Linked DNA regions of Methylosinus sp. H3A. The protein of the gene in region 2 interacts with the protein of the main gene of each other region in a pairwise test. Links are inferred from orthologs where the notes say so. Each region holds a gene or a part of one and is shown on either strand. Other genes may lie near its edges. The genes, in order: rlmN and ftsZ.

Region 1 (16,443 bases), 740 kb from region 2 along the record:
GACGATCCTGACCAAGCCCATGCTAGACTGTCTCGAGGCGCAGGGCTGGCGGCCGGCAGGCGAGCCTCGGCCTGTCTGACGCGGGCGACGCCCCAACGTAAAGAGAGCATGCGCGAGCAGCAGCGAATTTTCCCGGTCCGTCGGACCTACAACAAGTTCGTCGCCGACCAGACGCTCGAGGACTATTCGCTGCGCTACACGGCGGAAGCGGCGCGCCGCTTCACGCCTTGGCGCGTCGCCAACACAGCGCTCGGGGCGATCTCCTTTCTCGCCTGCGAGGCGCTGGGCGGCGGCGTGACGCTGATGTTCGGCTTCACCAACGCCATGGCGGCGATCCTCGCCGTCGGCGCGCTGATCTTTCTCGCCAGCCTGCCGATCGGCCATTACGCGACAAAATACGGCGTCGACATGGATCTGCTGACGCGCGGCGCCGGCTTCGGCTATATCGGCTCCACCGTCACCTCGCTGATCTACGCCTGCTTCACTTTCATACTCTTCGCCATAGAGGCGACGATCATGGCCGATGCGCTGCAAATGTGCCTCGGCGTGCCTCTAGGGCTCGCATACGCTATTTCTTCGCTCGCCATATTGCCCATCGCAGCGCTCGGCATTCGCTTCATCAGCCGCTATCAGCTATGGACGCAGCCGATCTGGCTCGTGCTGCAGACGGCGCCGTTCATCTATCTCATCGCCGTCGGCGCGCCGGCGGTCTCGTCGTGGATGGCTTTTCCCGGCGCCGCGGGCGCGCTGGACGGCTCCTTCGATCTGAGGCTGTTCGGCCTTTCGGCCTCTATCCTGTTGTCGCTGCTGCCGCAGATCGGCGAGCAGGTCGATTATCTGCGCTTTCTGCCGACGACGGCGCGCATCGGCGAGCGCAGCTGGCGCTTCGCGCTCTTCGCCGCCGGGCCGGGCTGGATATTGATCGGCGTCGCCAAGCTCGCCGCGGGCTCGTTTCTCGCCTATCAGGCATTGTCGCTCGGCGTTCCGGCCGAGCGCGCGGCGCAGCCGAGCGAAATCTATTATCTCGCCTTCTCGAGCCTCGTTCATTCGCCAGGCCTCGCATTGGCGCTCACCGGGATTTTCGTCGTCGTCTGCCAAACGAAGATAAATGTCACCAACGCCTATGCCGGCTCCATCGCCTGGTCCAACTTCTTCTCGCGCATCACGCACAATCATCCCGGCCGCGTCGTCTGGCTGGTGTTCAACGTCACTTTGTCGCTGTTGCTGATGGAGTTCGGCGTCAGTCATGTCATCGACAGCATTCTCGCCTTCTATTCCAATTTCGCCGTCGCCTGGATCGGCGCGCTGACCGCCGATCTCGTCGTCGACAAGCCGCTCGGATTGAGCCCGCCGCAGATCGAGTTTCGCCGCGCCTATCTCTATGACGTCAATCCGGTCGGCTGTGGGGCGATGCTCGGCTCGCTCCTCGTCTCGACGGCGGCGCTCTACGGCCTGCTGGGCGACACGCTGCAGTCGCTTTCGGCGATCGTCGGCTTTATTGTCGCCTTCTCGCTCGCGCCGCTCATCGCCTACGCCACCGGCGGACGCTATTACATCGCGCGCCCGCAGGCTGTCTTCCGCGAGGCCATGCGCTGCATGATCTGCGAGAACGAGTTCGAGCCCAGCGACCTGGCGTCCTGCCCGGCCTATGGAGCGGCGATCTGCTCGCTGTGCTGCTCGCTGGACATGCGCTGCAAGGACGCCTGCAAGCCTAAGGCGCGGCTCGCCTCGCAGGCGCGCGCGCTCTTCTCCGCTCTTCTGCCGAGATTCTCACTGCCCTTCTTCTCGACGCGCGCGGGCCGATTTCTCGTCGTGCTCGGTCTGCTCGCGGTGACGAGCGCGGCGATCCTCGGCGCGATCTATTTCCAATATGCCGCCGTCGTCGGCCCGGTGCAGAGGCCGATCATCCGCACGACGCTGGAGATCGTCTTCGTCGGCCTGCTGCTCGTCATGGGCGTCGCCGCCTGGACATTGGTGCTCGCGCAGGAGAGCCGCCGCGTGGCGGAGGAGGAGACGCGCCGCCAGACCGAGATTTTGCGCGAGGAGATCGCCGCTCACGAGCGCACAGACGCCGAGCTGCAGCGCGCCAAGGAGGCGGCGGAGGCCGCCAATATCGCTAAGACGCGCTTCATAGCGGGGCTCAATCACGAAATTCGGACGCCGCTCAACGCCATCAACGGCTATGCGCAATTGCTCGAGCGTGACGCCGCGGCGCGCCCGCAGGACGCCATTCGCGTCATTCGCCGCAGCACGGAGCATATCACCAATCTCATCGACGGCCTGCTCGACGTCGCCAAGATCGAGACCGGGTCGCTCGACGTCGCGCGCGACATTTTCCGCATCGACGAGACGCTGGACCAGCTCGTCGACATGTTCCGCCTGCAGGCGGCGGCCAAGGGCGTCGCCTTCCGCTATGAGCGCAGCGCCGAGCTGCCGCGCTATGTGCGCACCGACAGGAAGCGCCTGCGGCAAATCCTCATCAATCTCGTCTCCAACGCGGTGAAATTCACCGAGCGCGGCCATGCGGGGCTGAAGGTGTCCTATCGCAACGACATCGCCGAATTTGTCGTCGAGGACACCGGGATCGGCATCATGCCGGAAGATAGGGAGCGCATTTTCGCGCCCTTCGAGCGCGGCCGCATGGCGGCGGTCTCCGCCATTCCCGGCACCGGCCTCGGCCTCACCATCACCAAGCTGCTGACGCAGATCATCGGCGGTGAGATGCGCGTCGAGAGCGAGGTCGGACGCGGCAGCCGCTTTGTCGTGCGCCTCTATCTCACTGCCGCGACCTCGCCGGAGGAGGGGCAGAAGCCGCCGCAAATCCGCGGCTACGCCGGGGCGCGCAAGACCATTCTCGTCGCCGACGACACGGCGACGCACATCGATGTGATGCGCCAATCGCTCGGCGGGCTCGGCTTCGACCTGCTGACGGCCGCCAATGGCGCCGATTGCGTCGCGCTCGCCATCGAGCGCAATCCCGATCTCGTCATGCTCGACATCGCGATGCCCGGCATGGACGGCTGGGAGGCCGCGCGCCGGCTGCGCGAAGCGCTCGGCCCCGAGACGCCGATCATGATGGTCTCCGCCAACGCCCATGAGCTGATGGAGCGTCGCGGGCCGGATTCGCCGCATGACGATTTTCTGGTGAAGCCGATCGAATTCTCCGAAATGCTCGATCGCATCGGCAATCTTCTGGGGCTCGACTGGCTCTATGTCGCGGCGCGCGCCACGCCGCGCGTGGAGCCTTTCGCGCCCGCCGCGCTCGCCTTGCCGCGCGAAAGCGTCGAGAAGCTGCTGCGGCTCTGCCGCGTCGGCCATAGCCGCGGCATAGAAACCACTCTGCGCGAGATCGAGGCGGCGGCGCCGGAGCGCTCCGCGGCGATCGCGCAATTGCGGGCGATGGCGCAGAATTTCGAATTCGAGGAGCTCGCGCAGACGCTCGAGGCCGCTCTGACGCTGGAGGCCGAGCATGTCGGCTGACCTGCGCCAGCGCGACACGGCGCTCGTCGTCGACGACAATCGCGACGAGCTGAGCCTGCTCGTCGAGGCGCTGGAGCGCGCCGATTTCACGGCTCTCGCCGCCACCAATGGCGAGGCGGCGCTGGCTCTGCTGGAGCGCGTGACGCCCAATGTCGTCGTGCTGGACGCGGTGATGTCCGGCCTCGACGGTTTTGCGACCTGCCGGCGCATAAAGCAGAATCCGCGCTTCGCGCATCTGCCGGTCATCTTTCTCACCGGCCTCAAGGACACGGGCCATGTGCTCATGGGGCTCGAGGCAGGCGGCGTCGATTATGTGGTGAAGCCGGTCATCATCGAGGAGCTGGTCGCGCGCATCCGCATTCACGTCTCCAACGCCAAGGCGGCCTTTGGCGCGCGTGTGGCGCTGGACGCGACGGGGCGCCATCTTCTGGCGATCGACCGCGGCGGCCGGCTGCTCTGGTGTACGCCGCAGGCGGCCGATCTTCTCGCGACGCGCTTCGGGCCCTTCGAGATTTTGCGATCGCAGCCGCCCGAGTCCTTTTCGGCGCTGCTGCGCGCGGCGGCGGAGCGCCGCGACCGAGACGCGCCTGCGGCCGAGGGGCCCGTCTCCGTCTCCTTTCTGTGCGAGATCGGCGGCGAAGAGCTGTTGTTTCGCCTGACCGAGGCCCAGAGCGTCAGCGACGAGGCGTTTCTCGCGCAGAAATTCGCGCTGACGCTGCGCGAGGCGGAGGTGCTGAGCTGGCTGGCGCGCGGCAAGTCTAATCACGACATCGCCGAGATTCTCTGCATCTCGCCGCGCACGGTGCATAAGCATCTCGAGCGCATCTTCGTGAAGCTCGGCGTCGACAGCCGCTCCTCCGCGACCTCCGTCGCCCTGCAGACGCTGAAGGCGCGGGCCGTCGATTGAGCGAGCCATCTGGACGGAAGCATAGGAGAAAATCTTGTCTTTCCGCGCTATCGAAGATTGGATGCGCGGGCGGGCCGGCGTATCTGAATGGCGCGGCGCAAGGGAGCTTCCTGATGAGCGATGAGTTTTCGGATCAGTCGTCTCGTCTCGTCGCCCTGGAGACGGCGGTCGCGCATCAGGACAGAATCGTCGCCGAGCTGAACGACGTCATTGCTTTGCAATGGCGCAGGATCGACACGCTGGAGCGGCAGATCGCCCGTTTGCTCGAGGAGTTTCAGAAGCTGGGAGACCAGCGCGATTCGCCGGAGCCCCCTCCGCCACATTATTGACGCCGGGGATTTGCCTATCTAATTGAAATAGCAGCAATATTTTGCGATTGGTGCCCCTGGCCGGAGTCGAACCAGCACTCCTTGCGGAACTCGATTTTGAGTCGAGCGCGTCTACCAATTCCGCCACAGGGGCGCGGGCCGGACGGGGCCGGCGCGCGGCGCGGATATTAGCCGGGCCGAAGCCTCCGTCAAGGCGAGCTTCCGGGTTTCGCACGGCCGAAGCGCCGCCAGCCTCGCCTCCGGCCCGCCGAGGTGATAAGCGGAGGGCGCTTCCTCCTCCGAACCGGTTGGAAAATGATCAAAAAGCTCTACGACTGGACCATGTCGCTCGCCGCCAGCCGGCACGCGCCGCTCGCGCTCGGCGCCATAGCTTTCGCGGAAAGCTCCTTCTTCCCCGTTCCGCCGGATGTGATTCTCCTGCCTATGTCGCTGGCCGAGCCCAAGCGCTCCTGGCTCTACGCCGGCATCTGCACCGTGGCCTCGGTCGCCGGCGGCGCGCTCGGCTACGCCATAGGCGCGCTCTTCTACGACACGCTCGGGCTCTGGCTCATCGAGCTCTACGGCTACGCCGCCAAAATGGAGGCGCTGCGGGCCTTCTACGCCCAATGGGGCGCGCTCTTCATATTGGTGAAGGGGCTGACGCCCATTCCCTTCAAGCTCGTCACCATCGTCTCCGGGCTGATGGATTATAATTTCGGGCTGTTTCTGGCGCTCTCGCTCGTCACCCGCGGCGCGCGCTTCTTCATCCTCGCGGCGGCGATCAATCATTTCGGCGATTTCCTGCGCGACAAGCTCGAGGCGCATTTCGGCCTGTTCATGGGCGTGATGGCGGCGATCGTCGTCGTCGGCTTCGTCGTGGCGGCGAAATTCCTGTGATCGCCGCTCTCCTCTCCACGCGGCTGCGCATGGCGCTGGTCATCCTCGGCGTCGCCATCGCCACCATAGGCGGCGCCTGGATCATCGAGGCGATGGGCTTCGCGCCCTGCGAATTGTGCCTGAAGCAACGCATTCCCTATTACGCCGGCATTCCGCTCGCCGCCTTCGCGGGCATAGCCCTGCAGCGGGGCGGGGAGGGCGCCGCGCGCATCGCGCTGGCGCTGCTCGGGCTTCTCTTCGCGGCGGGAACGGCGCTGGCGCTCTATCATTCGGGCGTCGAGCTGAAGCTCTTTCCCGGCCCCTCGGAATGCACGGGCGCGCTGCGAAAGGCCGGCTCTTTCGACGATTTCCGCTCCTCGCTCGACAAGATGAAAGTGGTGAGCTGCGATCGTCCGGCGCTGCGCATCTTCACGCTCACGCTCAGCAATTGGAATGTGCTGATCTCCGCCGCTCTCGCCGCCATCGCCTTTCGCGCCTGGCGCGGCGATCGCGCCGCATAAATTCATCGGACTGCCGACCTTTCGACGGACTTGTCGAAGAGGCGCGTCGCGCCATCCTCTGCCCGATAGGAACGTGACTATTCCTCTCGCGGCGCGGCCCGCTCGCGACAATTCGGAGAGTTCGATGAAAAGCTTCCAGCAATACGACATGCAGACGCAGGGCGTTCAGACCGGCGCCGACGGTTCGCCGAACACGCGGGCGCTCGGCCGGCATCTCATCATATTGGAGAATCGCTTCAACGAACTGGCGACCGACGTCAACCTCATGCAGGACAGACTGACGAAGATTCTCGCCGCGCTCGACAAGCTCGCCGATAAGGGCGGCGCGGCCGAAAAGAGCGCGCGCGAGGCGACGCTGCGCCGGCTGCTCGGCTGACGGCGCCGCATAACTGCGGGCCACGCAGCTAGCTTTCGGCGCGAGCGAGCCTGACGACGCCGCAGGCGGCGAAGAAAGCGTTCAGACGCTCCGCTTCGCCTTCGAAATCGCCATGGACGATGGCGACGACTTCGCCGGATCGGCGGTCCACGTCGACCGTCTGCCGGCATTTGTGCGTGTGCCAGCGCTCGCCTTTGCGTATGCGATCCGTATAGATCACCGCGACGGACGTGTCTGAGACGCCGGCTCGATCGATCTCCGATTCGTAGACGACTTCGTCGAATGTCGCATGCGCCCAAGCCGAGGCGGCGCGATAGGAGTCGATGATCGCGATGCGTCCCGTCACGACGTGTCCGCCGGCGTCGTAGACGCAATCCTCGCTCAGAAAACAACTCGCCGCATCGAAATCATCGCGGTCGAGAGCCTTCGCCAGTCCTTCGACGATCGGGACGATGTCTCGCATGGCTGTCTCTCAGGCGGCCTCGCTCTCCGGGAGCGCGCGCTATTCCACCGCGAGCCGCGCCCGCGCGCGCAATTTCTCGGTCTCGCTCTTCAGCTGCCCGCAGGCCGCGAGAATGTCGCGGCCGCGCGGCGTGCGTACCGGGCTCGCATAGCCGGCGTTGAAGACGATGTCGGAGAAACGCTCGATCGTCTCCCAGTCGGAGCATTCGTAAGGCGCGCCCGGCCAGGGGTTGAAGGGGATCAGATTGATCTTGGCCGGTATGCCCTTCAGTAGCCGCACCAATTCGCGCGCTTCCGACGGGCTGTCGTTGACGCCCTTCAGCATCACATATTCGAAAGTGATGCGCCGCGCATTAGAGGCGCCGGGATAGTCACGGCAAGCGTCGAGCAGCGCGCGGATCGGATATTTCTTGTTGATCGGCACCAGCTCGTCGCGCAATGCGTCGCGCACGGCATGCAGCGAGATCGCGAGCATGGGTCCGCATTCGGCGCCGAGCTTCTCGATCTGCGGCACGACGCCCGATGTCGAGACGGTGATGCGCCGCTTCGACAGCGACAGCCCGTCGCCGTCGGAGATGATCTCGATCGCGTTCTCGACCTGCTCGAGATTATAGAGCGGCTCGCCCATGCCCATGAAGACGATATTCGACACAGCGCGCACATCCGGCCCCGAGGGCACGAGCCCGTCTGTGGGCGGCTCGAGGCCGGGAAAATCGCCGAGCCGCGTGCGCGCGACGAGGAGCTGCGCGACGATCTCGCGCGTCGTCAAATTGCGCACCAGCTTTTGCGTGCCCGTATGGCAGAAGCTGCAATTGAGCGTGCAGCCCACTTGGCTGGAGACGCATAAGGTTCCGCGGTCGCTCTCGGGAATATAGACGCATTCGATCTCCGCGCCCTTGTCCTGCGCATCGACGGGGTCCAGCCGCAGCAGCCATTTGCGCGTGCCATCGGTGGAGACCTGCTCGGCCGCGATCTCCGCAAGCGAGAGCGTGAAGCGCTCGTCGAGCTTGCCGCGCAGGATTTTCGAGATGTTGAGCATCTCCGAAAACTCGCGCGCGCCGCGGAAATAGATCCAATGCCAGAGCTGCGAGACCCGCATTTTGATGTCGCGCTCCGGCGTGTCTATGGCGCGCAACGCGTCGGCGAGCTCGGCGCGCGTGGCGCCGGCGAGCGACGGCCTCGGGGCGGGGGCGGAAGCGGCGGTCATCCAAGTCCTCTTTCTCACGAAGAAATCAGTATAACATGCGCGCCGGTCGACTCCATGGGGGCCGAGAGGGGGACAATGGGAGACGGGCGGAAAATCGTCATCGCGACCTTCGGCTCGCTCGGCGACCTCAATCCTTATGTGGCACTCGCTCACGCGCTGAAGCGCATCGGCTTCCGCCCGGTCCTCGCCGCCAGCGCCTTCTACCGCGACTGGATCGAGAGCGAGGGGCTCGGCTTCGCCGCTGTGCGGCCGGACGTCGGCGAGCTCGCCGAGCGATTCGGCATGGACATAGGCGTGCTCGCCGAGCGGGTCGCGCGCGACGACGGCTTCATGTTCCGGGAGCTGATTTTCCCCTACCTCCGCCAGAGCTTCGAGGATGTCGCGGCCGCGAGCGAGGGCGCGGCGGCGGTCGTCGCGCACAGCCTCTGCTTTTCCGCCAAGCTCGCGGCGGAGCGGCTCGGTCTGCCGCTCTTCGACGGCGTCGTCTCGCCGCTCTTCCTGCTCTCGGCCTATGATCCGCCGCTCGGCCCGCGCTCGCGTTTCGTGGCCGCGCCGCGCTCCGGCCCGGCGCTCGCCTATAATAAAGCGATGGCCTTTGCGCTGACGCATGTCCTGGCCTGGCAGGGGAGGCCGATCGCAAGGCTGCGGCGGGAGCTCGGCCTGCCGCGCCGTCGCGGGCGCGCTCTTTTGACCGGCGGCCCTCATGCCGCGGCGACATTCGGCCTGGTGAGCCCGCTTCTGGCGCCGCCGCAGCCGGATCATCCGGCCGATCTCTTCATCGTCGGCCACACTTTCCACGATCGCTTCACCGACACGGCCGAGGGGCTGCCTGCCGCGCTGGAGGCGTTTCTCGAGGCCGGCGGGCCGCCGATCGTCGTGACGCTCGGCAGTTTTGTCGTGCGCGGCCGCTCGGAATTCTACCGCGCCGTCGGCCTCGCGGCGCTTCGCCTGCGTCACCGCGCCGTGCTGCTGGTCGCCGACGAGGAGCGGGAGGCGCTCGCCGAAGGGTTGCCGCCGCAGCTTTTCGTCGCCGGCCATGTCCGCCATTCGCTGATCCTCCCGCGCGCAGCGGCGGTCGTGCATCATGGCGGCTCGGGCGCCTGTGGGCAGGCGTTGCGCGCCGGCCGGCCGCAGCTCGTGGTCCCCGTCTTCGGCGATCAGGGCGACAACGCCGCGCGCGTCGAGCGTCTCGGCGTCGGCCGGCTGCTGCCCTATGATCGCTGTTCCACGGAGCGGCTCGTCGAGGAGCTCGGCGCGCTCTTTTCCGACGACGGCTATGCGCGGAGCGCCCGCGAGGCGGCCGGGCGCATCGGCAGCGAGGATGGCGCGGCGGCGGCGGCGGCGAAGATCGCGGCGTTCGTCGGATGCGCGGCAATTTCGGTCGAGGCGTAAAGGATGACGAAGTCGATTCTTATCGCGATCGCTGTGATTTTGCTCGAATTATCCGCGGTTCGGGCAAAGGAGCGGAGCCTGTCCCTCGCCGCGGGCGAGACGCGCACGATCGAGTTCGTCGAGAATCCGTCGACCGGCTATGTCTGGCGCTTCGATCGCGCGGCGAGCGGAAATCCGGCGATCGTCCGGGTCGGGGAGGACGGCTTCTCGCCATCTGGCGGCGAATCCGATCGGCCGTTCGTCGGCGCGCCGGGCCGGCGCCGTTTCCGCGTCGAGGCCGTGGCGGTCGGTCGAGCGCGCCTCGTCTTCGTCGAAGAACGTCCCTGGGAGAAGCGGCCGGTCCAGCGTCGGGTCGTCGAGGTTCGGGTGCGGTAGAGAGGGGGCGCTACGAGGCGCCGCCGCTCTCCCGCGGCTTCAGCGCATCGGCGAGCCGCATTTGCGCCGAGCCGGGCTCGAGCGGCTTCTGCTGGCTCTCATGCGGCGCCCAGCCGGAGAGCCAGACCAGTTCCATCGTCGCGCGCACGCGCCCGTCGGCGTCGGAAAAGCGATTCGCGTAGATTTCCGCCGCCCGCAGTAGAACCGCGCGCCGCAGCGGCTTGCGCGAGCGCTGCGTCAGCACATTGGCGGCGCCCATTGCGCGCAGCTCGGCGCAGAGCGCGAACATGGAATCATAGCGCAGCGTGAAGGAGTCGACGTCGGTGACAGGCAGGGCGAAGCCCGCCCGCTGCAGCAGCCCGCCGAGATCGCGCAGATCGACGAAAGGCGACACGCGGGGGCTCGCGCCGCCGCAGATCTCGTCTTCGGCCTGGGCGAAGGCGGCGCGCAGCTCGATGAGGCTCGCGCCGCCCGGGAAGCAGGCGAGAAAAAGCCCGTCCGGCGCCAGCATGCGCCGCGCCTGGGCGAGCGCGCCGGGCAGATCGTCGACCCATTGCAGCGCAAAGCCCGAGACGATGAGATCGAATGCTTCCGCCGCGAAGGGCAGCGCCTCCTCCTCGACCACGAGATCGACGCCCGGCTCATAGAAACGCCCGGCGCGCAGCGGCGGCGGGCGTCCGCTCGCCGCGACGATCTCGGCGAAATGGGCCGAGGGCGTGCAGAGATCGAGAGAGCGGGGGAAGGGGCGCTTGATGCCCGCCAGCCGGTCCGCGAGATCGTCGGCGGCCCGCGCCATCAGAAAATCCGGCGCGCCGCGGGTCGTCGCCCGCGCCAACCGGCGGCGCAACAGGCCGCGGTCGAAGATCGCGGGCGCGGATGAGTTTCTCTCCATGGCTCGTCATGCCCCGAACGCCCGACGCGCGCAACCGGCGCGGAAATAAGGCGGGGATTTCTCCGCTTCTGTCGCGCTTTAGCGAGACAGGTAAGGAAATCTTAGTGTTAAACCGTAACCGCAACTATGGGATGGCTGGCGCGGAATGTGGCCGAAGCTAGAATGCGCGACATGTTCGAGTGCGACGCCGGCCATTCGGAGAAGGTGTGAGCCATGAGTATTTCGTTTCGTCAGCGTATTTCGAGCTTCACGGCTGCGGCGGCTCTCGCCTGCGGCCTGGCCGTCCTGCCGGGGGCGGCCGATGCAGCGCATAATGTCGTCTCCTACAGCGCCCCGGTTCAGGCGGGCACAGTGGTCATCAGCGCCCGCCAGCGCAGCCTGTTCCTGGTCAATGGCGATGGCACGGCCATTCGCTATCCGGTCGCCGTGCCCAAAGCCGGCAAGGAATGGTCCGGCTACGCCCATATCGACGGGAAATATGTGAATCCCGATTGGGTGCCGCCGGCGGTGGTCAAGCAAGACCATCCCGAGCTGCCCAATTTCATCCATGGCGGCTCGCCGCATAATCCGATGGGCGTCCGCGCTCTGACGCTCGATCGCAATCAGGTCGCGATCCACGGCACCACCAATAAAATGCGCGCTTCGGTCGGCACGGCGGCCTCCTATGGCTGCATCCGCATGCTGAACGAGGATGTCGTCGACCTCTATGAGCGCGTCGGCGTCGGCACGCCGGTCGTCATGACTCCTTGAGTTGAAAACGAAACCGAGACGAAGCGAAAACGCCTCCCGCCGTCGCGCAGCTTCGCGCAAGCCGCGCGGCGGAGACTTGTCCCATGGTTTTTCATCGCGCGAATGCTCCAGCTTGTGGACGTCGTCTTCCCGCCTGTAGACCGGCCGAAACGAATCCACCACTGTGCGGGCAAGTCCTCGAACGCACATGAGGTTCGCGTCCACGAAGAGTTGAGCCGGCGGCATTTCAATCGTTTCGAGTATAGTGAACGAGCAGGACGATTCGTTTCGTCGGGCGGTTTCCGAACAAGGGGAGCGCGAGGCTCGCAGTCAGCGTATGCGTCTCTGAAGAGAGAAGCGTCCGTCGCCCTTGTCTGGCCGACCCTCACATTAGGTTTCGCTCATGCTGATCGCACCTGACAAAGACTTCGACCGTCCCCGACATCCCGTCGACATCGTGGAGCAATTGGCGGCCACCAACGACTGGAGCTTCGATCGCGACGACGAAGACGAGATCTCCATTTCGGTCGCCGGCAGTTGGACCGACTATCATGTCGCCTTCACTTGGCTCGGGGAGCTCGAGACGCTTCATGTGAGCTGCGCCTTCGATCTGCGCGTGCCGGAACGCCGCCGCACGGAGGCGCAGGCGCTGATCCGCACGATCAACGAGCAACTCTGGGTCGGGCATTTCGATCTGTGGCCGAGCGAGGGCGTCGTCATGCATCGCCAAGGCCTGCTGCTGACCGGCGGCGCGCAGCCCTCCGGCCCGCAATGCGCCGCGCTGCTGGACCATGCGCTGGAGACCTGCGAGCGCTATTATCAGGCTTTCCAATTCGTGCTCTGGGCCGGCAAAGGCGCCAAGGAGGCGCTCGAGACCGCGACCTTCGAGACCAAGGGAGAAGCGTGATCCAAATGGCCGCCGCGGCCGCGCTGCCCCGCTCGATCACTCTGGTCGGGGCCGGAAAAATGGGCTTCGCCCTGCTCGAGGGCTGGGCGGCGCAGGGTCTTGCGGGCGAGGGCGTGACCATCGTCGAGCCGCACCCCTCGCCGGCGCTCGCAGCGCTCGCAAAAGAGCGCGGCTTTCGCCTCAACCCCGAAAATCGCGCCGCTCCGCAGGCGCTCGTTCTCGCGGTGAAGCCGCAGGCGCTGGACCAGGTCGCCCCGCTGATCGCGGCGGAAGCCGGCGCCGATACGCTCATCGTCTCCATTCTCGCCGGCAAGCGCATCGCCGATCTCTCGGCGCGGCTGCAGCAGGCGCGTTTTTTCGTGCGGGCGATGCCCAATACGCCGGCCGCCATCGGCCGAGGGATCACCGGCGCCTTCGCCGCGCCCGCCGTCGACCCCGAGGGGCGCGCGCTCGCCGAGGGGCTTCTGGCCGCTGTGGGCGAGGTGGTCTGGGTCGCGAGCGAGGCGCTGGTCGATGCGGTGACGGCCGTGTCCGGCTCCGGGCCGGCCTATGTCTTCTATTTCGTGGAATGCCTGACCAAGGCCGGCGTCGAGGCAGGGTTGCCGGAGGAGACTGCGGCGCGGCTGGCTCGCGCGACCGTCGCCGGCGCCGGCGAATTATTGCGCCAGAGCGCCGATACGACGCCCGCGACGCTCAGGCAGAACGTGACCTCGCCCGGCGGCACGACGGCCGCGGCGCTCGAGGTTCTGATGGCGAGCGATGGGCTCGAGCCGCTTCTGGAACGCGCTGTCGCGGCGGCCGCGCGCCGGGCCGGCGAATTGTCTGGCTGAGAGCCGGAAACTCCTTCCGATCTGGCCAAAACGCCCTAAATTAGCGTGGAAGCGGCTGGCTTCGAGCGATCTGAGGAGGCGGCGATGGCGACGAGCGGCAAAACCAATGAGACTGGCAATGGGAACGGCTCGGTCCGCGACCGGATCGTCGAATCCTTGATGCGGCTGGCGGCGCGCCGCGCCTTCGAGGACATCGCCATTTCCGACATCGCCCATGACGCCGATGTCTCGCTCGCGGATTTCCGCGACAATTTTCCGTCCAAGGGCGCGGTGCTCGCGGCCTTCTCGCGCAAGATCGACCGGCAGGTGCTGGAGGATTTTTCCGGCCGCTACGCCTCCGAGCCCGCCAAGGAGCGGCTCTATGAGGTGCTGCTGCGCCGGCTCGAGGCTTTGGAGCCCTATCGCAACGCGCTGGAATCGGTGTCGCAATGGGCGTCGACCGATCCGCTGGCGGCCGCCGCGCTCAATCGCGAGACGGTCAATTCCATGCGCTTCATGCTGGAGGCCGCCGACATAGACAGCGAAGGCGCGCTCGGCGCCTTGAAGCTGCAGGGTCTCGCCATCGCGTGGTGGCGCGTGCTCGGCGTCTGGTTCGACGATCGCGACGCCGACCTGTGCCGCACCAAGGCGGCGCTCGACCGCGAGCTCTCGCGCAGCGAGGCGGTGATCGAGCGTATCGAGGATGTCAACCGCTTGACCTCGCCATTGCGCAGTCTGGCGCGGGCGGTGTTTCGTGGCGTGACCGGCCACCATCGCCACCGCCATCATGCGCGCGACCGTGACGAGGGTTTCGAAGAGGATTACGAGGAGGCCCGCCGGCGTCATCATCACGCCGAGGAGCATCGCCGCCATCAGGACGACGCCACCGCCTGACGGCGGCGTCGCCTCTCGTCAGAAGCCGATACGCACGGCCGTCGTCACCGAATGGGCGACGGCGCCGTTCCGCGTCGCAATGTCGGCGTCATAGCCGACGCGCCAGCCGATGTTCGGCGCGAGATCGCCCTGCGCGCCGACGCCGACCGTGACCGAATTGCGATCATAGGTCGGGATGAGGATCGTCTGTGTCGCCATTGGGCTCAGCACGCCGGCGAGGCTGACGTTCACGCGCTTGGGATCGCGGTCGAGCATTTGATTATAGGCGACCCGCACCCAGGGATCGACGCCGAGGAAAGAGGCCGAGACCTCGCCGCCATAGCGCAGGGTCGTCGCATGAATGGCGTGCTCCGGATAGACGACATTGCCGCCGGCGGCGCCGCTTTCCGTATAGCCGCGGATCGTCGCGGTCGACTGCGTCACGCCGAAGAAGGGCGTGAATTGGAAGGTGTCGAGCTTCAGCTTGGCGCCGATCTCGCCGCCGAAAGCGTATGAGTCGACGCTGGTGCGGCCGACGCCGGTGAGCCCATAGGCTCCGAGGCGGCGAATGTCGGAGAAGCCGACGTCCGGCGAGAAGGTCGCCGTTCCATGGAGATAGAAGAGATCGCCGAAATAGCCGGCGTAGACGCTCGGCGAAACGGTCGGCGAAATGTCGAAATAGCCGAGCGCGCCGCCGCCATATTGGCCGGCGCGCACCGTCGCCGCGACGCCCGCGCGAATTTCCTTCCAGCCATAGTCGACGCCGAAGGAGCCGCCATAGAGCGTGCGGTCGCCGTCGAGTCCGGGCCGCGTGGCGGTAGGCCCGAAATCGACATTGCCGCCGAGCCAGGCCGAGAGACCCTGCGCCGCGAAGACGCCGCTCTGCGCGCGGCGGATCGATTGCAGCTGCGCGATGACCGGCGCGCCGGCGCTCGAGGCGAGGCCGAGAGCGCCGGCGTCGATGCGGCCGAGCACCTGCGGGGTCGTATCGCGCATGGATTTGAGGAACAGCGGATCGACGGCGGTCGGCAAAGTGAGCTGATAGACGAGGACCATATTGTCGTTGTTCTGGCCGGAGTTGTAGCTCTGGCCCTGCATCACGCCATTGGTCGTGGTGAAATCATTGTCGTTGGAGACGAACAGATAGAAGTCGTTCGGCCGCCCCTCCACGAGCGTCGGGACGAGCGCCATGCCCTCCCATTTCTCCGCCAGAGTGAGCTGCGACTGGGCCGGCTGGCCGGGCGCGCCATTGTTGAGATTGAGGCCGAAGCGGGCGAGCTGCGTGGAATTGAGCATGTTCACGAGCTCGACAGATTGCGCCGGCGTGATCGACGGATTCAGCACGCCATTGGGCGCGACCTGACCGCCCGCCGTCGTATCGGCGGCCGTGCCGGCGATATTTGTCGCATTGCCGATATCGACGAGATAGATGGATTTGACCATGATCGGATTGCCGCCCGCCGGACCCTGGCCGATTCCGTCGCGCGCCAGCACGAGAAACTGCTTGTCGTTGAGCGCCACCATCTCGCTCTGCGCCGCGGTGCGATTGGCGGCGCCGCCATCGCCGTTCAGCCTGTAGGTCGGCAGCTGCAGGACATAGGATTCGATCGGCGCCGCCGGCGTCGGATTGAGCGAGATGTCGTAGACGAGGATGCGCGTGTTGTTGCGCGTCTGCTGTCCGGAGGCCTGATCCTGCATCGTCGCGCTCTGCAGGATCGCGAAAAGCCGGTTGCCGTCCGGGCTGACCGAGACCGCCTCGAGCCCCTGATTGTTGCGGCGTCCCGTCTGCGGCGCATTGAGCGAGTTGAAGTCGATCGCGCCATTGGTCCGCGGCAGCAGCGCCGAGGGAGTTCCGATCGAGCCGACGAGATTGCCGTTGGCGTCGAAATAAAAGATCGACGGGCCGTATTCGTCGCTGACGTAGAAGCTGCGGTCGGTCTTGAAGGCCAGCCCCTCGGCGTCGAGCGATAGCTTGCCGGCGCCGATCGAGCCAGCGGAAGGGCTCGGCGTGAGGCGACCGAAGAGATTGACGGCTCCCGTCCCAGAATCGGCGCCGGTGAATGTCTTGCCCTGATTGTCGCGCAGCAGGACACCGCCGTCGGGCGTCATCTGCACCTGATTCTGCGAGCTGGTCGAGGCGGGGAGATTCGCTCCCGAATAGGGCGAGAAGGCGATATTGAAACGCAGCAGCCGACCCGCATAGTCGGAGAAGACGCCATTGGCCGGATCGTTCAATCCGCGGTCGGGTAGAGCGAACATGGTCGCGACGAAAGTCGAGCCGCTGCGCCGCCAGGAATACGGATCGATGGCGAGGCTCGAGAAGGAGCCG
Region 2 (11,604 bases):
AGACGGGCTCGCCTTCTATCGCGGCATTCCGGGCGGCGTGGGCGGCGCGCTGCGCATGAACGCCGGCGCCCATGGCGGCGAGACCAAGGACGCGCTGATCGAGGCGCGCGGCGTCGATCGCTCGGGAACGGCGCGCGTCTTCTCGAACGCCGATCTCGGCTTCTCTTATCGCCACAGCGAGGCGCCGGAAGATGTGATTTTCACGCAGGCGCTGTATCAGGGCCGCAAGGGCGATCCGGCGACGATCCTCGCCGAGATGGAGCGCATCACCGCGGCGCGCGAAGCCTCGCAGCCGATCCGCGAGAAGACCGGCGGCTCCACTTTCGCCAATCCGCCGGGCCATAAGGCTTGGGAGTTGATCGACGCGGCCGGCTGCCGCGGGCTGACGATCGGCGACGCGCAAGTGAGCGAGATGCATTGCAACTTCCTCGTCAATCGCGGCCATGCGACGGCGGCCGATGTCGAGGCGCTGGGCGAAGAGGTGCGGCGGCGCGTCGAAGCGAAAAGCGGCATTCTCCTGCGCTGGGAGATCAAGCGGATCGGTGTTCCATGAGCGTGATCGAGCGCAGCGCCGTCGTCGCATGCGAGGAGCCGGAGCCGCTCTTGCGCGCGCTGTCGAGTTCGTGGCTCTGCGCGGCGCTCGTCCTCGTCGCGATCGTGCAGCAAATCGTCGGTCATATCGACTGCGACGTCTCCTGGTTCCTGACCTTCGCGGAGAAAGTGCTGGACGGTCGCGCGGCCTATGTCGAGGTGAGCGATCCCAATCCGCCGGCGGCCTTTCTCTCGCTCATGCCCGCCGTGCTGCTCGCCCGTGCGTCGCATCTCCCGCCGGAGGCGGTTCTCGCCGCGCTGGTCTTCGCCTTTGCGGCGGGCTCGATCGGCTTTTCCTTCTATCTGCTGCGGCGTGGCGCGGCGCGCAGCCGGCGGACTTGGATGCTGCTGCTCGATGCGGCGATCTTTCTGCTGCTGGTCGCGCCGGAGATCGTCTTCGCCGAGCGCGAGCATATCGCGCTGCTCGCCGTGCTGCCGCTGCTCGCGGCGCTGGCGGTGGAGGACCAGCGCGCGCCGCCGCCGCGATGGGCGCGCATCCTCGCGGGACTCGGCGGCGGCGTCGCCGTGGCGTTGAAGCCGCATTTCGTTCTCGCCATCGCGCTGCCGGCGCTGGCGATCGCCTGGCGCGAGCGCTCCTTGCGCATTCTGTGGCGCGAGGAGCTCGTCTCGGCGGCGCTGGCGGCCGTCGGCCTCACGGGCGCGACGCTCATCGCCTTTCCCGCCTATCCGACGCAGGCTCTGCCGCTGGCGCTCGAGGTCTATGCGCGGGCGCGCGATGATCTCGGCCATTTTCTCGCCCATACGCTGGCGCTGGTCTATGTCGCGCTGCTGGCGGGTTTTCTCGTCGCGGCGCGCGGCGTCCCGCTCGGCCGCGCGACTCTCGTCGCGCTGTTTTCCTCGCTCGGCTTTTTCGCCGCCTTTCTCCTGCAGGGGAAGGGCTGGATGAACCATGCTTTTCCGGCGCTCGCGCTGCTGCTGTTCGCCTGGACCTTTCTGGCGCTGCGCGACCGCATGGCGCGCGTCGCCCCGCCGACGGGGACGAAGCTGGCGCTGATGAAATTCCTGTTCCTGCCCGGCCTGCTCGCCGCGCCCGCCTATTTCGGCGTCGTCGAGCAGCTGACCGACCACGAGGAGCACCCCGGCCTGCTGGACGCGGTCGCTTTCGTCGCGCCGCCGCATCCGCGCGTGGCGACGATCGCGAGCCAGCTCGACTACGGCCATCCTCTGGTTCGGCAGCTCGACGGCGAATGGGTCGGACGGCAGAATGCGCTGTGGACGACGGCCGCGGTCGGGCGGCTGCTGACCTCCGCCGACCCGCGGGAGCGCGAGCGGCTGGAGGCGCGGCGCAGCGCCGATCTCGCCGGGCTCGCGGCGGATATTCGCGAGGGGCGGCCGGACATTGTCGTCGTCGAGGATCGGGCGACGCGGGAATGGGTGCTGCGGCGGCCGGAGATGGCCGGGGCGCTGGACGCCTACAGGCTCGCGAAACAGGCGGGGGATATCGAAATCTGGCGGCGGGCGGAGTGAGAGGGAGGCGGACATGCGAGAGCCGAAGCGGTCGGCCTATTCGAGGCTCGGCGTAGATAGTCGTGTCACTCTTCCTCGCGCCGTCCGTGAACATCTCGGCTTGCGGGCGGGAGACTCTCTGCGTTTCGTGATCGACGCCGCTGGCGTTTCGATCGCGCGCGTGGCGCTGCGGCCGGATGCAAGTTTCGCGACCTTCACGGAGTGGACGAGCGAGCAGGACGACGAGGCTTATTCCGACCTCTGAGGCAATAGGCGTAAACACCCTCCCCTAAAGGGCAGGGAGAGGGTCGGGCGCTGGACCTCCCCTCGAGGGGGAGGTGGGCGCGTGCGGCCTATTTGTAATCCACCGAGGGTGAAAGCCCTCGCACAACTCGAAGGTGCGTCATGACTGTTCACGTCGCCGTTCTCATGGGCGGATTCTCCTGCGAGCGCGAGGTCTCGCTGCGGTCGGGCGAGGCGAGCGCCAAGGCGCTGGAGAGCGTCGGCTTTCGCGTTTCCCGCGTCGACGTCGGCCGCGACGTCGCTGAGGTTCTGGCCAAGCTTTCGCCCGATGTCGCCTTCAACGCGCTGCACGGCCGCTTCGGAGAAGACGGCGCCATTCAGGGCGTGCTGGAGATTCTCCGCATCCCCTACACGCATTCCGGCGTGCTCGCCTCCTCGCTGGCGATGAAGAAAGACATCGCCAAGAGCGTCATGGCGGCGGCGGGAGTGCCGGTGCCCAGGGGCAGGGTGCTGCATCGCCTCGAGGCCGCCAAGGCCCATGCGCTGGAGCCGCCCTATGTGCTGAAGCCCGTCTCGGAGGGGTCGTCCTTCGGCGTGTTCATCGTCAAGGAGGGGCGCTCGCATCCGCCGCAGGAGCTCGCGGCCGCCGATTGGCGGCATGGCGATTTCATGCTCGCGGAAAATTTCGTCGACGGCCGCGAGCTCACCTGCGCGGTGATGGGCGACCGCCCGCTCGACGTCATCGAGATACTCCCCGTGTCGGAGGACTTCTACGGTTTCGACGCCAAATACGCGAAAGGCGGGTCGAAACACGTGCTTCCGGCGAATCTTAAACAAAATATTTACCAAGAGGTCCAACAGTTGGCCCTCGAGGCTCATCGGGCTCTCGGCTGTCGCGGCGTCAGCCGCGCGGACTTTCGATACGACGATCGCCCCGGAGGCACGGGCGAGCTCGTCGTATTGGAGGTCAACACGCAGCCGGGCATGACCGAGACCTCGCTGGTTCCCGAAATGGCGGCGCATGCCGGATATTCGTTTGGCGAGCTCGTAAGATGGATGGTGGAAGACGCGTCCTGCGATCGTTGAGAGAGCCTGTCGAGGCTCTCTTCGATGTCGCGCATCCGCATTCCGTCCAAGTCGGCGCTGTCCAAGGGGGCTCCTCCCTCCATGCCGGCTCCATCCAGGCCGGCGCCTACGCCGCCCCTTATCCCTCTTCTTCCCAGCCCGCGGAGCGGCGCGCCCGTCCGCAGTCGGCCGCCGCGCCGCATCTCGCCCAGCGCCCGGCGCGCGGTCTCTCGCGACTGGCCGCTCTTCCCGGAGTCGGCGCGACGGCGCTCGCTCTGCTCTTTGGCGGGGTCGGCCTCGCCGGCGTCGTCCAGAACGGCGGCTACGCCGAATTCGTCTCGCGCAATGGCGCGCCGCGCGACATCGTCGCGCGCGCGCTCGGCTTTTCGATCGAGGTCGTCACCATCAGCGGGCTCGGCGAGCTGAGCGAGGGCGACGTGCTCGCCGCCTCCGGCGTCAAGCCGACGCATTCGCTGCTCTTCCTCGACGCCGAGACGATTCGCGAGCGCCTGACGGCGCTGCCGCTCGTCGAGAGCGCGCGCGTGCTGAAGCTCTATCCCGATCGGCTGGTCATAGCGCTCGAGGGGCGGCGGCCCTTCGCGCTCTGGCAGCGCGACGGCAAGCTCTCGGTCGTCGCCGCCGACGGCGTCGTCGTCGACGAGATGCGCGACGAGCGATTCTTGGGCCTGCCCTTCGTCGTCGGCGAGGGCGCGGAGAAGCGGCTCGACGAATATATGCGTCTGCTCGAGGCGGCGGGCGATCTCAAATCGCGCGTTCGCGCCGGCGTGCTCGTCGCGGGGCGGCGCTGGTCGCTGGACATGACGAATGGCGTCGAGGTGAAGCTGCCCGAACGCGAGCCGGAGGCGGCCTTGGCGCTGCTGCAACGACTCCAGCGCGAGGCCAGGATCCTCGACAAGGATGTGATCTCGATCGATTTGCGCGCGTCCGGACGCGTCGCGGTGCGCCTCTCGGAGGAGGCGGTCGCGACGCGCGCGGCCGCGACGACGCGCAATTCACGCAAGGGCGGCCAGACATGAAGTCACATATCTTCCCGCCGCGAATGAAGCAGCTCGGCGCCCGCCGCAGCGCGACCATGGCCGTGCTCGACGTCGGCACGTCGAAGATCGCCTGCATCATCGCGCGGCTGACGCCGGTCGGCGACGGCTCGCCGCGTGGGCGCACGCATCGCGCGCGCGTGCTCGGCATCGGGCACCAGCGCTCGCGCGGCGTGAAAGCCGGCCAGATCGTCGATATGGAGGAGGTCGAGAGCGCGCTGCGCCGCACGGTCGACGCGGCCGAGCGCATGGCCAAATCGCAGATCGACGCGATCATCGTCACCGCCTCGGGCGGCAGGCTCGCCTCGCAGCATTTCGCCGCCAAGACGCGCGTCCACTCCGGCGCCGTCGCGCCGGCCGATGTGCATCGCGTGCTGGAGGCCTCCGCCGCTCATGTGACGGAGCGCGGCCGCGTCGTCGTCCATTCGCTGCCGACCGGCTTCTCGCTCGACGGCTCCTCCGGTATTCGCGAGCCGGCCGGCATGGTCGGCGGCGAGCTCGGCGTCGATCTCCATGTCGCCAGCTGCGATCAGGCGGCGATGCGCAATCTGCTCGTCGCGGTCGAGCGCTGCCACCTCGGCATAGAAGCCGCGGCCGCCGCGCCTTATGTCGCCGGCCTTTCCGTGCTCGAGGCCGATGAGGCGGAGCTCGGCGCCATCGTCATCGACATGGGCGCGGGCGTCACCTCGCTCGCCGTCTTCGCCGGCGGCGCGCTCGCGCATGTCGATGCGGTGACGCTCGGCGGCAATCACATCACCATGGACATCGCCCGCGGCCTCGACTGCCGGCTGAGCGACGCCGAGCGGTTGAAGACGCTCTATGGCGCGGCGATCTCCTCGCCCTCCGACGATCGCGAGACGATCGCCTTCGATCATGTGGGCGACAGCGGCGAGCATCCAGCGCATGCGCCGAAATCGCATCTCGTGCGCATCATTCGGCCGCGCGTCGAGGAGACTTTGGAGTTCCTGCGCGACCGCCTGGCCGCGTCGGGATTTTCCGCCCATGCCGGCCGCCGCGTGGTGCTCACCGGCGGCGCCTGCCTGCTCACCGGCCTGCCGGAGGCGGCGCGGCGCATTCTCGGCGGACAGGTCCGCGTCGGTCGCCCGGCCGGCATAGACGGCCTGCCCGAATCCGCCCGCAGCCCGGCTTTCGCCGCGGCGGTGGGACTGCTCGTCTATCCGCAATTCGCGGGGCGCGAATATTTCGAGCCGCGCCGCGAGGCGGAGGCGCGCGGGACTGGGACCAATGGTTACATCTCTCGGGTCGGACAATGGTTGAGAGACAGTTTTTGAGGATTTCGAGGAACGAGAGCGAGGCGCGCGTCGGCGAAGCGCTCCGGGGACGACAGCCGACGCCCAGTCGCATGAAAATCAGTCGAAAGGTCTGACGATGACGATCAATCTCAAAGCGCCCGAACTTCGGGAATTGAAGCCCCGCATTCTGGTGTGCGGCATCGGCGGCGGCGGGGGCAACGCCGTCAACAACATGATCATGTCGGGCCTTTCGGGCGTGGACTTTCTGATCGCCAACACCGACGCGCAGGCGCTCGCCTCCTCGCGCGCCGAGCGCATCATTCAAATGGGCCTGCAGGTCACCGAAGGCCTCGGCGCCGGCGCCCAGCCGGAAGTCGGCCGCGCCGCGGCGGAAGAGGCCAAGGACGAGATTCGCGAGCACCTCACCGGCGCTCACATGGTCTTCGTCACCGCCGGCATGGGCGGCGGCACCGGCACGGGCGCCGCGCCGGTCATCGCGGCCGTCGCGCGTGAGATGGGCATTCTGACGGTCGGCGTCGTGACCAAGCCCTTCCACTTCGAGGGCGCGCGGCGCCAGCGCATCGCCGAGAGCGGCATCGCCGAGCTTCAGAAGTCGGTCGACACTCTCATCATCATCCCGAATCAGAATCTTTTCCGCATCGCCACGGAGAAGACGACCTTCGCCGACGCTTTCGCCATGGCCGATCAGGTGCTCTATTCGGGCGTCGCCTCGGTCACCGACCTCATGGTCAAGGAAGGCCTCATCAATCTCGACTTCGCCGATGTGCGCTCGATCATGCGCGGCATGGGCAAGGCGATGATGGGCACGGGCGAGGCGACCGGGGAGCGCCGCGCGAGTCTGGCGGCGGAGGCGGCCATCGCCAATCCGCTGCTCGACGAAGTGTCGATGAAGGGCGCCCGCGGCCTGCTCATCTCGATCACCGGCGGCAACGACCTCACCCTCTATGAGGTGGACGAGGCGGCGAGCCGCATCCGCCAAGAGGTGGACGAGGACGCCAATATCATCCTCGGCGCGACCTTCGACTCCTCGCTCGAGGGCGTGGTGCGCGTGTCTGTGGTGGCGACGGGCATCGATCTGCCGAGCACCGCCGCCGAGGACGCCGCCGCCGCGGAAGCCCGCGTGCTGGAGGCCGCCGAGCGTCTGCGCGCCCAGGTGGCGGCGCAGGGCCGTGTCTCTTTCGTCCAGACCATCTCCGAGCCCGCTCCGCAGCCGGCGCCTCAGGCCTATGCGCCCCAAGCCTATGCGCCTCAGGCCTATGCTCCGGAGCCGCAGCCGGCCCCGGTCGAGCGTCCGGTCCAATCCTATTACGGCGAGCAGCAGCCGGCGCCGGCCGCTCAGAACGGCGTCTATCTGGAGCAGGTCGCCGCGACGCGGCCGAGCTATGCGCCGGAGCCCGCTCCGGCGCAGGCCCCGGCGATGGAGGTGCACGAGCCCTATATCCCGCCGGCCGCCGAGCTGCCGCGCATGCGCATGCCGCAGATCGAGGACTTCCCGCGGCCCGTGCAGGAGCAGTATCGCCAGGCGCGCGGCGAGCCCGCCGGCCAAGCGCCGGAGGCCGCCCGCCGCCGGACGCTGCTCGAGCGCCTCGCCTCCTTCGGCGCGAGCCGTCAGGAGGACGCGCTGCAGGGCCCGGCTACGGCCGCGCCGCGTCCGCCGATGCGCCCGCAGGCTCCGCCGCCCTCGCAGAGCCATGCGGAATACGCCAAGCGCCCCGTCGCGCCGGCTCCGCAGCCGGCGCAGGGACACGCCGGGCTCGATCCGCATGGCCGCCGCGTCGCGCCGGTTCGTTCGATCGAGGACGAGCAGCTCGAGATTCCGGCCTTCCTGCGCCGGCAGATCAACAGCTGACGCCGCCGTCCGGCCGCGAAATTTCCGAAAAGGCCCGCTCCGGCGGGCCTTTTCTCGTCCAGGGCCGTTGTAACATTCTGTAAAAAACCGTGACTGGAGCCGCGCCGCGCCGCGGACTATCCTGCGCCGGCGCCGATCGGCCACAATTCTGCGCGCCGCGGCGCGCCGCCCGTCTTCCCCGGGAGTGAAACGGACTTTCATGACCTCGCGTCGACCGACGAGGATGCAGACGACGCTCGGCGCCGCAGCGACGCTCGAAGGCGTCGGCGCGCATAGCGGCCTCGCGTCGCGGCTCGTCCTCGCGCCCGCCGAGGCGGGGTCGGGAATCGTCTTCACGCGGCTCGGACGCGGCGACGGCGAAGACGCGCCGCTGCGGGCTGTGGCGGGCAATGTCACTTCCACCGATCTCTGCATGCGCCTGGGCGCCGGAGCGGCCTCGATCTCGACGATCGAGCATTTGATGGCGGCGCTGCGCGGCCTTTGCGTCGACAATGTCGCGATCGATGTGGACGGGCCCGAGATACCGGCCATGGATGGTTCGGCCGCGGGTTTCGTCGAGGCGATCGAAGAGGCGGGAATCGTTGCGCTGCGCGCGCCGCGCCGCTTTCTCGAGATTCGCGCGCCGGTGCGCGTCGCCGACGGCGCCGCCTGGGCGGAGCTCGCGCCCGCGCCCGCCGGCGGTTTCCATATGGATGTCGAGATTTCCTACGCCGGGGCTCCCATCGGCCGTCAGCGACGGCGGATGCGGCTGACGCCGGCGAGCTTTCGCGCCGAGATCGCGCGGGCGCGCACCTTCGGCTTTCTGTCGGACGCCGAGCGTTTGTGGCGCGAGGGCAGGGCGCTCGGCGCCTCGCTCGACAATACGATCGTCATCGCGAAGGGACGCGCACTCAATCCGCAGGGGCTACGCTTTTCGGACGAATTCGTCCGCCACAAAATGCTGGACGTGCTCGGCGATCTCGCCCTCGCCGGCGCGCCGATCATCGGCGCCTTCCGCTCCTATCGCGGCGGCCATCGGCTCAATCTCGCGCTGGTCGAGGCGCTGCTGGCGACGCCTTCCGCTTTCGCCTTCGTCGGCGGCGAGGACGAAAATCCGAGGGCGCGCCGCCCCGCGGGCGCCTGGGCGCCGCGCTGAGGCGGCTCGGCCCGCGCCCGTGATTCGCGACGATGTGCGAACTCCCCAGAGATGAAGGAGATGCGGCGACTCGCCTCGCTCCGCCTCACTAGAAATCCGCCGTGAACTCGGCTATATGACGAAAAAATTTCTTCCGTTCGCCGTGCAGAAAGCGGCCCGCCCGGCGAATGGATCTTCCGCCGGAGTCCGCCTTTCTATGTCGTTCGACCCGATCAGCCACATTCCTCTGTCGTTTCTCGCCTGGGGCGCGCAAATGGTCGCGTTTCACGGGGTTGGATATGCATTCGAATGGTGCGATTCGACTGGCCGGCTGAAACGTTTCAAGGTGCGCTCGCTCGATCGCATGAGCTATCGCGAGCTGCTGCCGCGCGTGCTGTTCAATCAGACGGCGATTCTGCTGCCCTGCATGCTGGCGATGGAATATTTCGGCCTCGCCTTCGTCGGCGCGCCGCAGCTCTCCTGGACGGCGGCCGTCCTCTCGCTGGTGTGCATGACGATCGGCCATGACGTGGTGCAATATGTCGCGCATCGCCATCTCCTGCATCATCCGGAGCTGATGAGCCGGCTCGGCCATGCGCTGCACCACACGACCGGCGCCAGCAAGGCGATCAGCGCCTGCTATCAGTCCGGCGCGGATTTCTTCTTCGAGATCGTGCTGCCCTATCTGCTGCCTCTGGCGCTCGTCGGCGGCGGCGGAGCGGACGTCGCCTTCCACACCGTCATTCCGGCGCTCGGCGCACTCGGCGGCCTCTATGAGCATTCTGGCTATGATTTCGGCCTCGCCTTCCGCAATCGCCGAGCGACCGGCTGGCGCAGGCGGCTCGACGCCGTGCTCGACCATCTGACCACGAGCATCGCGCACGGCTATCACCACACGCGCGGCAATGTGAGCTTTTCCGACGGATTCGGCAGCCCCGGCCTTTGCGACATGATCTTCGGGACGCGCTGGGATCTCGTGCCCGAGCGCGTGCGGCGAAGGGAGCGGGCGGAGGCGCAGACCGGCTGACAGGCGCGCCGTCGCCTCGACGCCATAATCTCGCCCGATCCGGCACGTCTTCTGGACGCATGGGGACGGCGCGCTCGTCGCATGTTCCCGAGTGGCGCCCTTCGGCGAATTGGGTTAGAGAACGCGAATGCGAACGTCCCGCGAGGCCGAATCCATGTCGAATGCCAGATCGTTCCGACTTTCCGCCGCGCGCGCGGCCCTGGCGGCGGCCCTCGTCGCGGCGCTGCCCTCGGCGCCGGGACGCGCCGATATTCTGGACAGCATCACCAGCGGCTTCGGACTCTTCTCCGGCGAGAAATACAAGACCGAGATCCTGCCGGAGATTCCGGCCGAGGATATCTACAATCAGGGCCTCGCCCGCATGGAGGCGCGCGATTACGAGAACGCCGCCAAGAGGTTCGGCGAGCTCGAGAAGCAATATCCCTTCTCGCAATGGGCCCGCAAAGGCCTTTTGATGCAGACTTTCGCGCAATATCAAAAGCCCGCCTATGACGACGCCGTCGCCTCAGCGCAGCGCTACATCGGCCTCTATCCGACCTCGCCGGATACGCCCTACATGTATTATCTCGCGGGAATGTCCTACTATAATCAGGTTCCGGCGGTGATGCAGGACCAGGAGACGGCGGAGAAGGCGCTGGCCATCTTCACCCAGCTCGTCGAGAAATTCCCGAAATCGGAATATGTGACCGACGTCAAATACAAGATCCAAGTGGCGCGCGACCAGCTCGCCGCCAAGGATATGATGGTCGGCCGCTTCTATCTGACGCGCAAGAATTATGCGGCGGCGGTCAATCGCTTCCACGACGTGCTCGCCAAATATCAGACGACCCGCCACGCCGAGGAGGCGCTGTATCGGTTGACGGAGGCCTATTTCGCCATGGGCGTCGTCAATGAGGCGCAGACGGCGGCGGCCATTCTGGGGCATAATTTCCCCGATTCGTCCTGGTACAAGGACGCGCATTCGCTGCTCGCGACGGGCGGCGTCGCGCCCGAGGAACATCAGGGCTCCTGGCTCTCCAAGATCGGCAAGACGCTCGGCTCCAGCTGAGCGTCCGCATGGGCGAGCCGAGGGGACCGGAAGAGTAGAGCGCGCGCATGCTCGTCCGTTTGTCTATTCGCGATATCGTCCTCATCGACAGGCTCGATCTCGAATTCTCGTCCGGCCTGACCACGCTGACCGGTGAAACCGGCGCCGGCAAATCCATCCTTCTCGACGCTTTCCTGCTGGCATTGGGCGCGCGCGGCGACGCCTCGCTGGTGCGAGCCGGCGAGGAGCAGGGGCAGGTGACGGCGGCCTTCGATCTGCCGCGCGACCATCCGGCCCTCGCCGCGGCGCGCGAGTTCGGCCTCGACGCCGAGGATGAGCTGGTCTTGCGCCGCGTGCAGACCAGCGACGGCCGCACCCGCGCCTTCGTCAACGATCAGCCGGCCAGCGCCCAGGCGCTGCGCGCCATCGGCGCCTCGCTGGTGGAGATTCATTGCCAGCACGATGATCGCGCGCTCGTCGATCCGAGCGCGCATAGAGCGCTCGTCGACGCCCATGGCGCGCTCGGCGAGGCGGCGGCGCAGGTGCGCGAGCTGCATGGCGCCCTGCAGCGCGCGCGCCGCGAGCTTGCGGAGGAGGAGGCCCGCGTCGCCAAGGCGCGCGCCGACGCCGATTATCTGCGCCACGCCAATGAGGAGCTGGAGGCGCTGGCGCCGCAGCCGGGCGAGGAGGCCGCGCTCGCCGAGCGGCGCCAGACCATGCAGCGCTCGGAGAAAGTGGCGGGCGATCTGCGCGACGCGCTCGATGCTTTTTCCGGCGATCATTCGCCCGCCGGCGAGATCGCCTCCGCCGCCCGGCGGCTGGAGCGGCGCGCGACCCAGGCGCCGCAGCTGATCGAGCCGCCGGCCAAGGCGCTCGCCCAGGCGCTGGACGC

Evidence for each region.
Region 1: the proteins of ftsZ (region 2) and rlmN interact in binary tests that used the Escherichia coli proteins (3 or more experiments, as listed by UniProt). The link is inferred for Methylosinus sp. H3A from one-to-one orthologs.

What each region holds. Positions count from the first base shown.
Region 1 is NZ_JADNQW010000005.1:3,371,293-3,387,735, forward strand. Bases 6,055-9,005 are described here. They hold rlmN (23S rRNA (adenine(2503)-C(2))-methyltransferase RlmN), read right to left. Parts: upstream 8,138-9,005; coding sequence 6,971-8,137; downstream 6,055-6,970. Other genes in these bases: IY145_RS18560 (disulfide bond formation protein B), read left to right, coding at 6,055-6,092; IY145_RS18565 (hypothetical protein), read left to right, coding at 6,217-6,468; IY145_RS18570 (hypothetical protein), read right to left, coding at 6,497-6,931; IY145_RS18580 (glycosyltransferase), read left to right, coding at 8,213-9,005. In the rest of the region: IY145_RS18530 (hypothetical protein), read left to right, coding at 1-79; IY145_RS18535 (ATP-binding protein), read left to right, coding at 109-3,480; IY145_RS18540 (response regulator), read left to right, coding at 3,470-4,387; IY145_RS18545 (SlyX family protein), read left to right, coding at 4,501-4,716; IY145_RS18555 (YqaA family protein), read left to right, coding at 5,011-5,592; more of IY145_RS18560, read left to right, coding at 5,589-6,054; more of IY145_RS18580, read left to right, coding at 9,006-9,529; IY145_RS18585 (protease inhibitor I42 family protein), read left to right, coding at 9,533-9,904; IY145_RS18590 (methyltransferase domain-containing protein), read right to left, coding at 9,915-10,796; IY145_RS18595 (L,D-transpeptidase), read left to right, coding at 11,010-11,546; IY145_RS18600 (YbjN domain-containing protein), read left to right, coding at 11,929-12,432; proC (pyrroline-5-carboxylate reductase), read left to right, coding at 12,438-13,262; IY145_RS18610 (TetR/AcrR family transcriptional regulator), read left to right, coding at 13,347-14,135; IY145_RS18615 (esterase-like activity of phytase family protein), read right to left, coding at 14,154-16,443.
Region 2 is NZ_JADNQW010000005.1:4,113,447-4,125,050, reverse strand. What follows is about bases 5,201-8,177. They hold ftsZ (cell division protein FtsZ), read left to right. Parts: upstream 5,201-5,810; coding sequence 5,811-7,544; downstream 7,545-8,177. Other genes in these bases: lpxC (UDP-3-O-acyl-N-acetylglucosamine deacetylase), read left to right, coding at 7,744-8,177; ftsA (cell division protein FtsA), read left to right, coding at 5,201-5,713. Outside these bases: murB (UDP-N-acetylmuramate dehydrogenase), read left to right, coding at 1-553; IY145_RS22080 (hypothetical protein), read left to right, coding at 550-2,079; IY145_RS22075 (AbrB/MazE/SpoVT family DNA-binding domain-containing protein), read left to right, coding at 2,093-2,323; IY145_RS22070 (D-alanine--D-alanine ligase), read left to right, coding at 2,464-3,387; IY145_RS22065 (cell division protein FtsQ/DivIB), read left to right, coding at 3,384-4,403; more of ftsA, read left to right, coding at 4,400-5,200; more of lpxC, read left to right, coding at 8,178-8,679; IY145_RS22045 (sterol desaturase family protein), read left to right, coding at 8,876-9,685; IY145_RS22040 (outer membrane protein assembly factor BamD), read left to right, coding at 9,840-10,733; DNA repair protein RecN, read left to right, coding at 10,781-11,604. UniProt on the Escherichia coli protein: Essential cell division protein that forms a contractile ring structure (Z ring) at the future cell division site. The regulation of the ring assembly controls the timing and the location of cell division.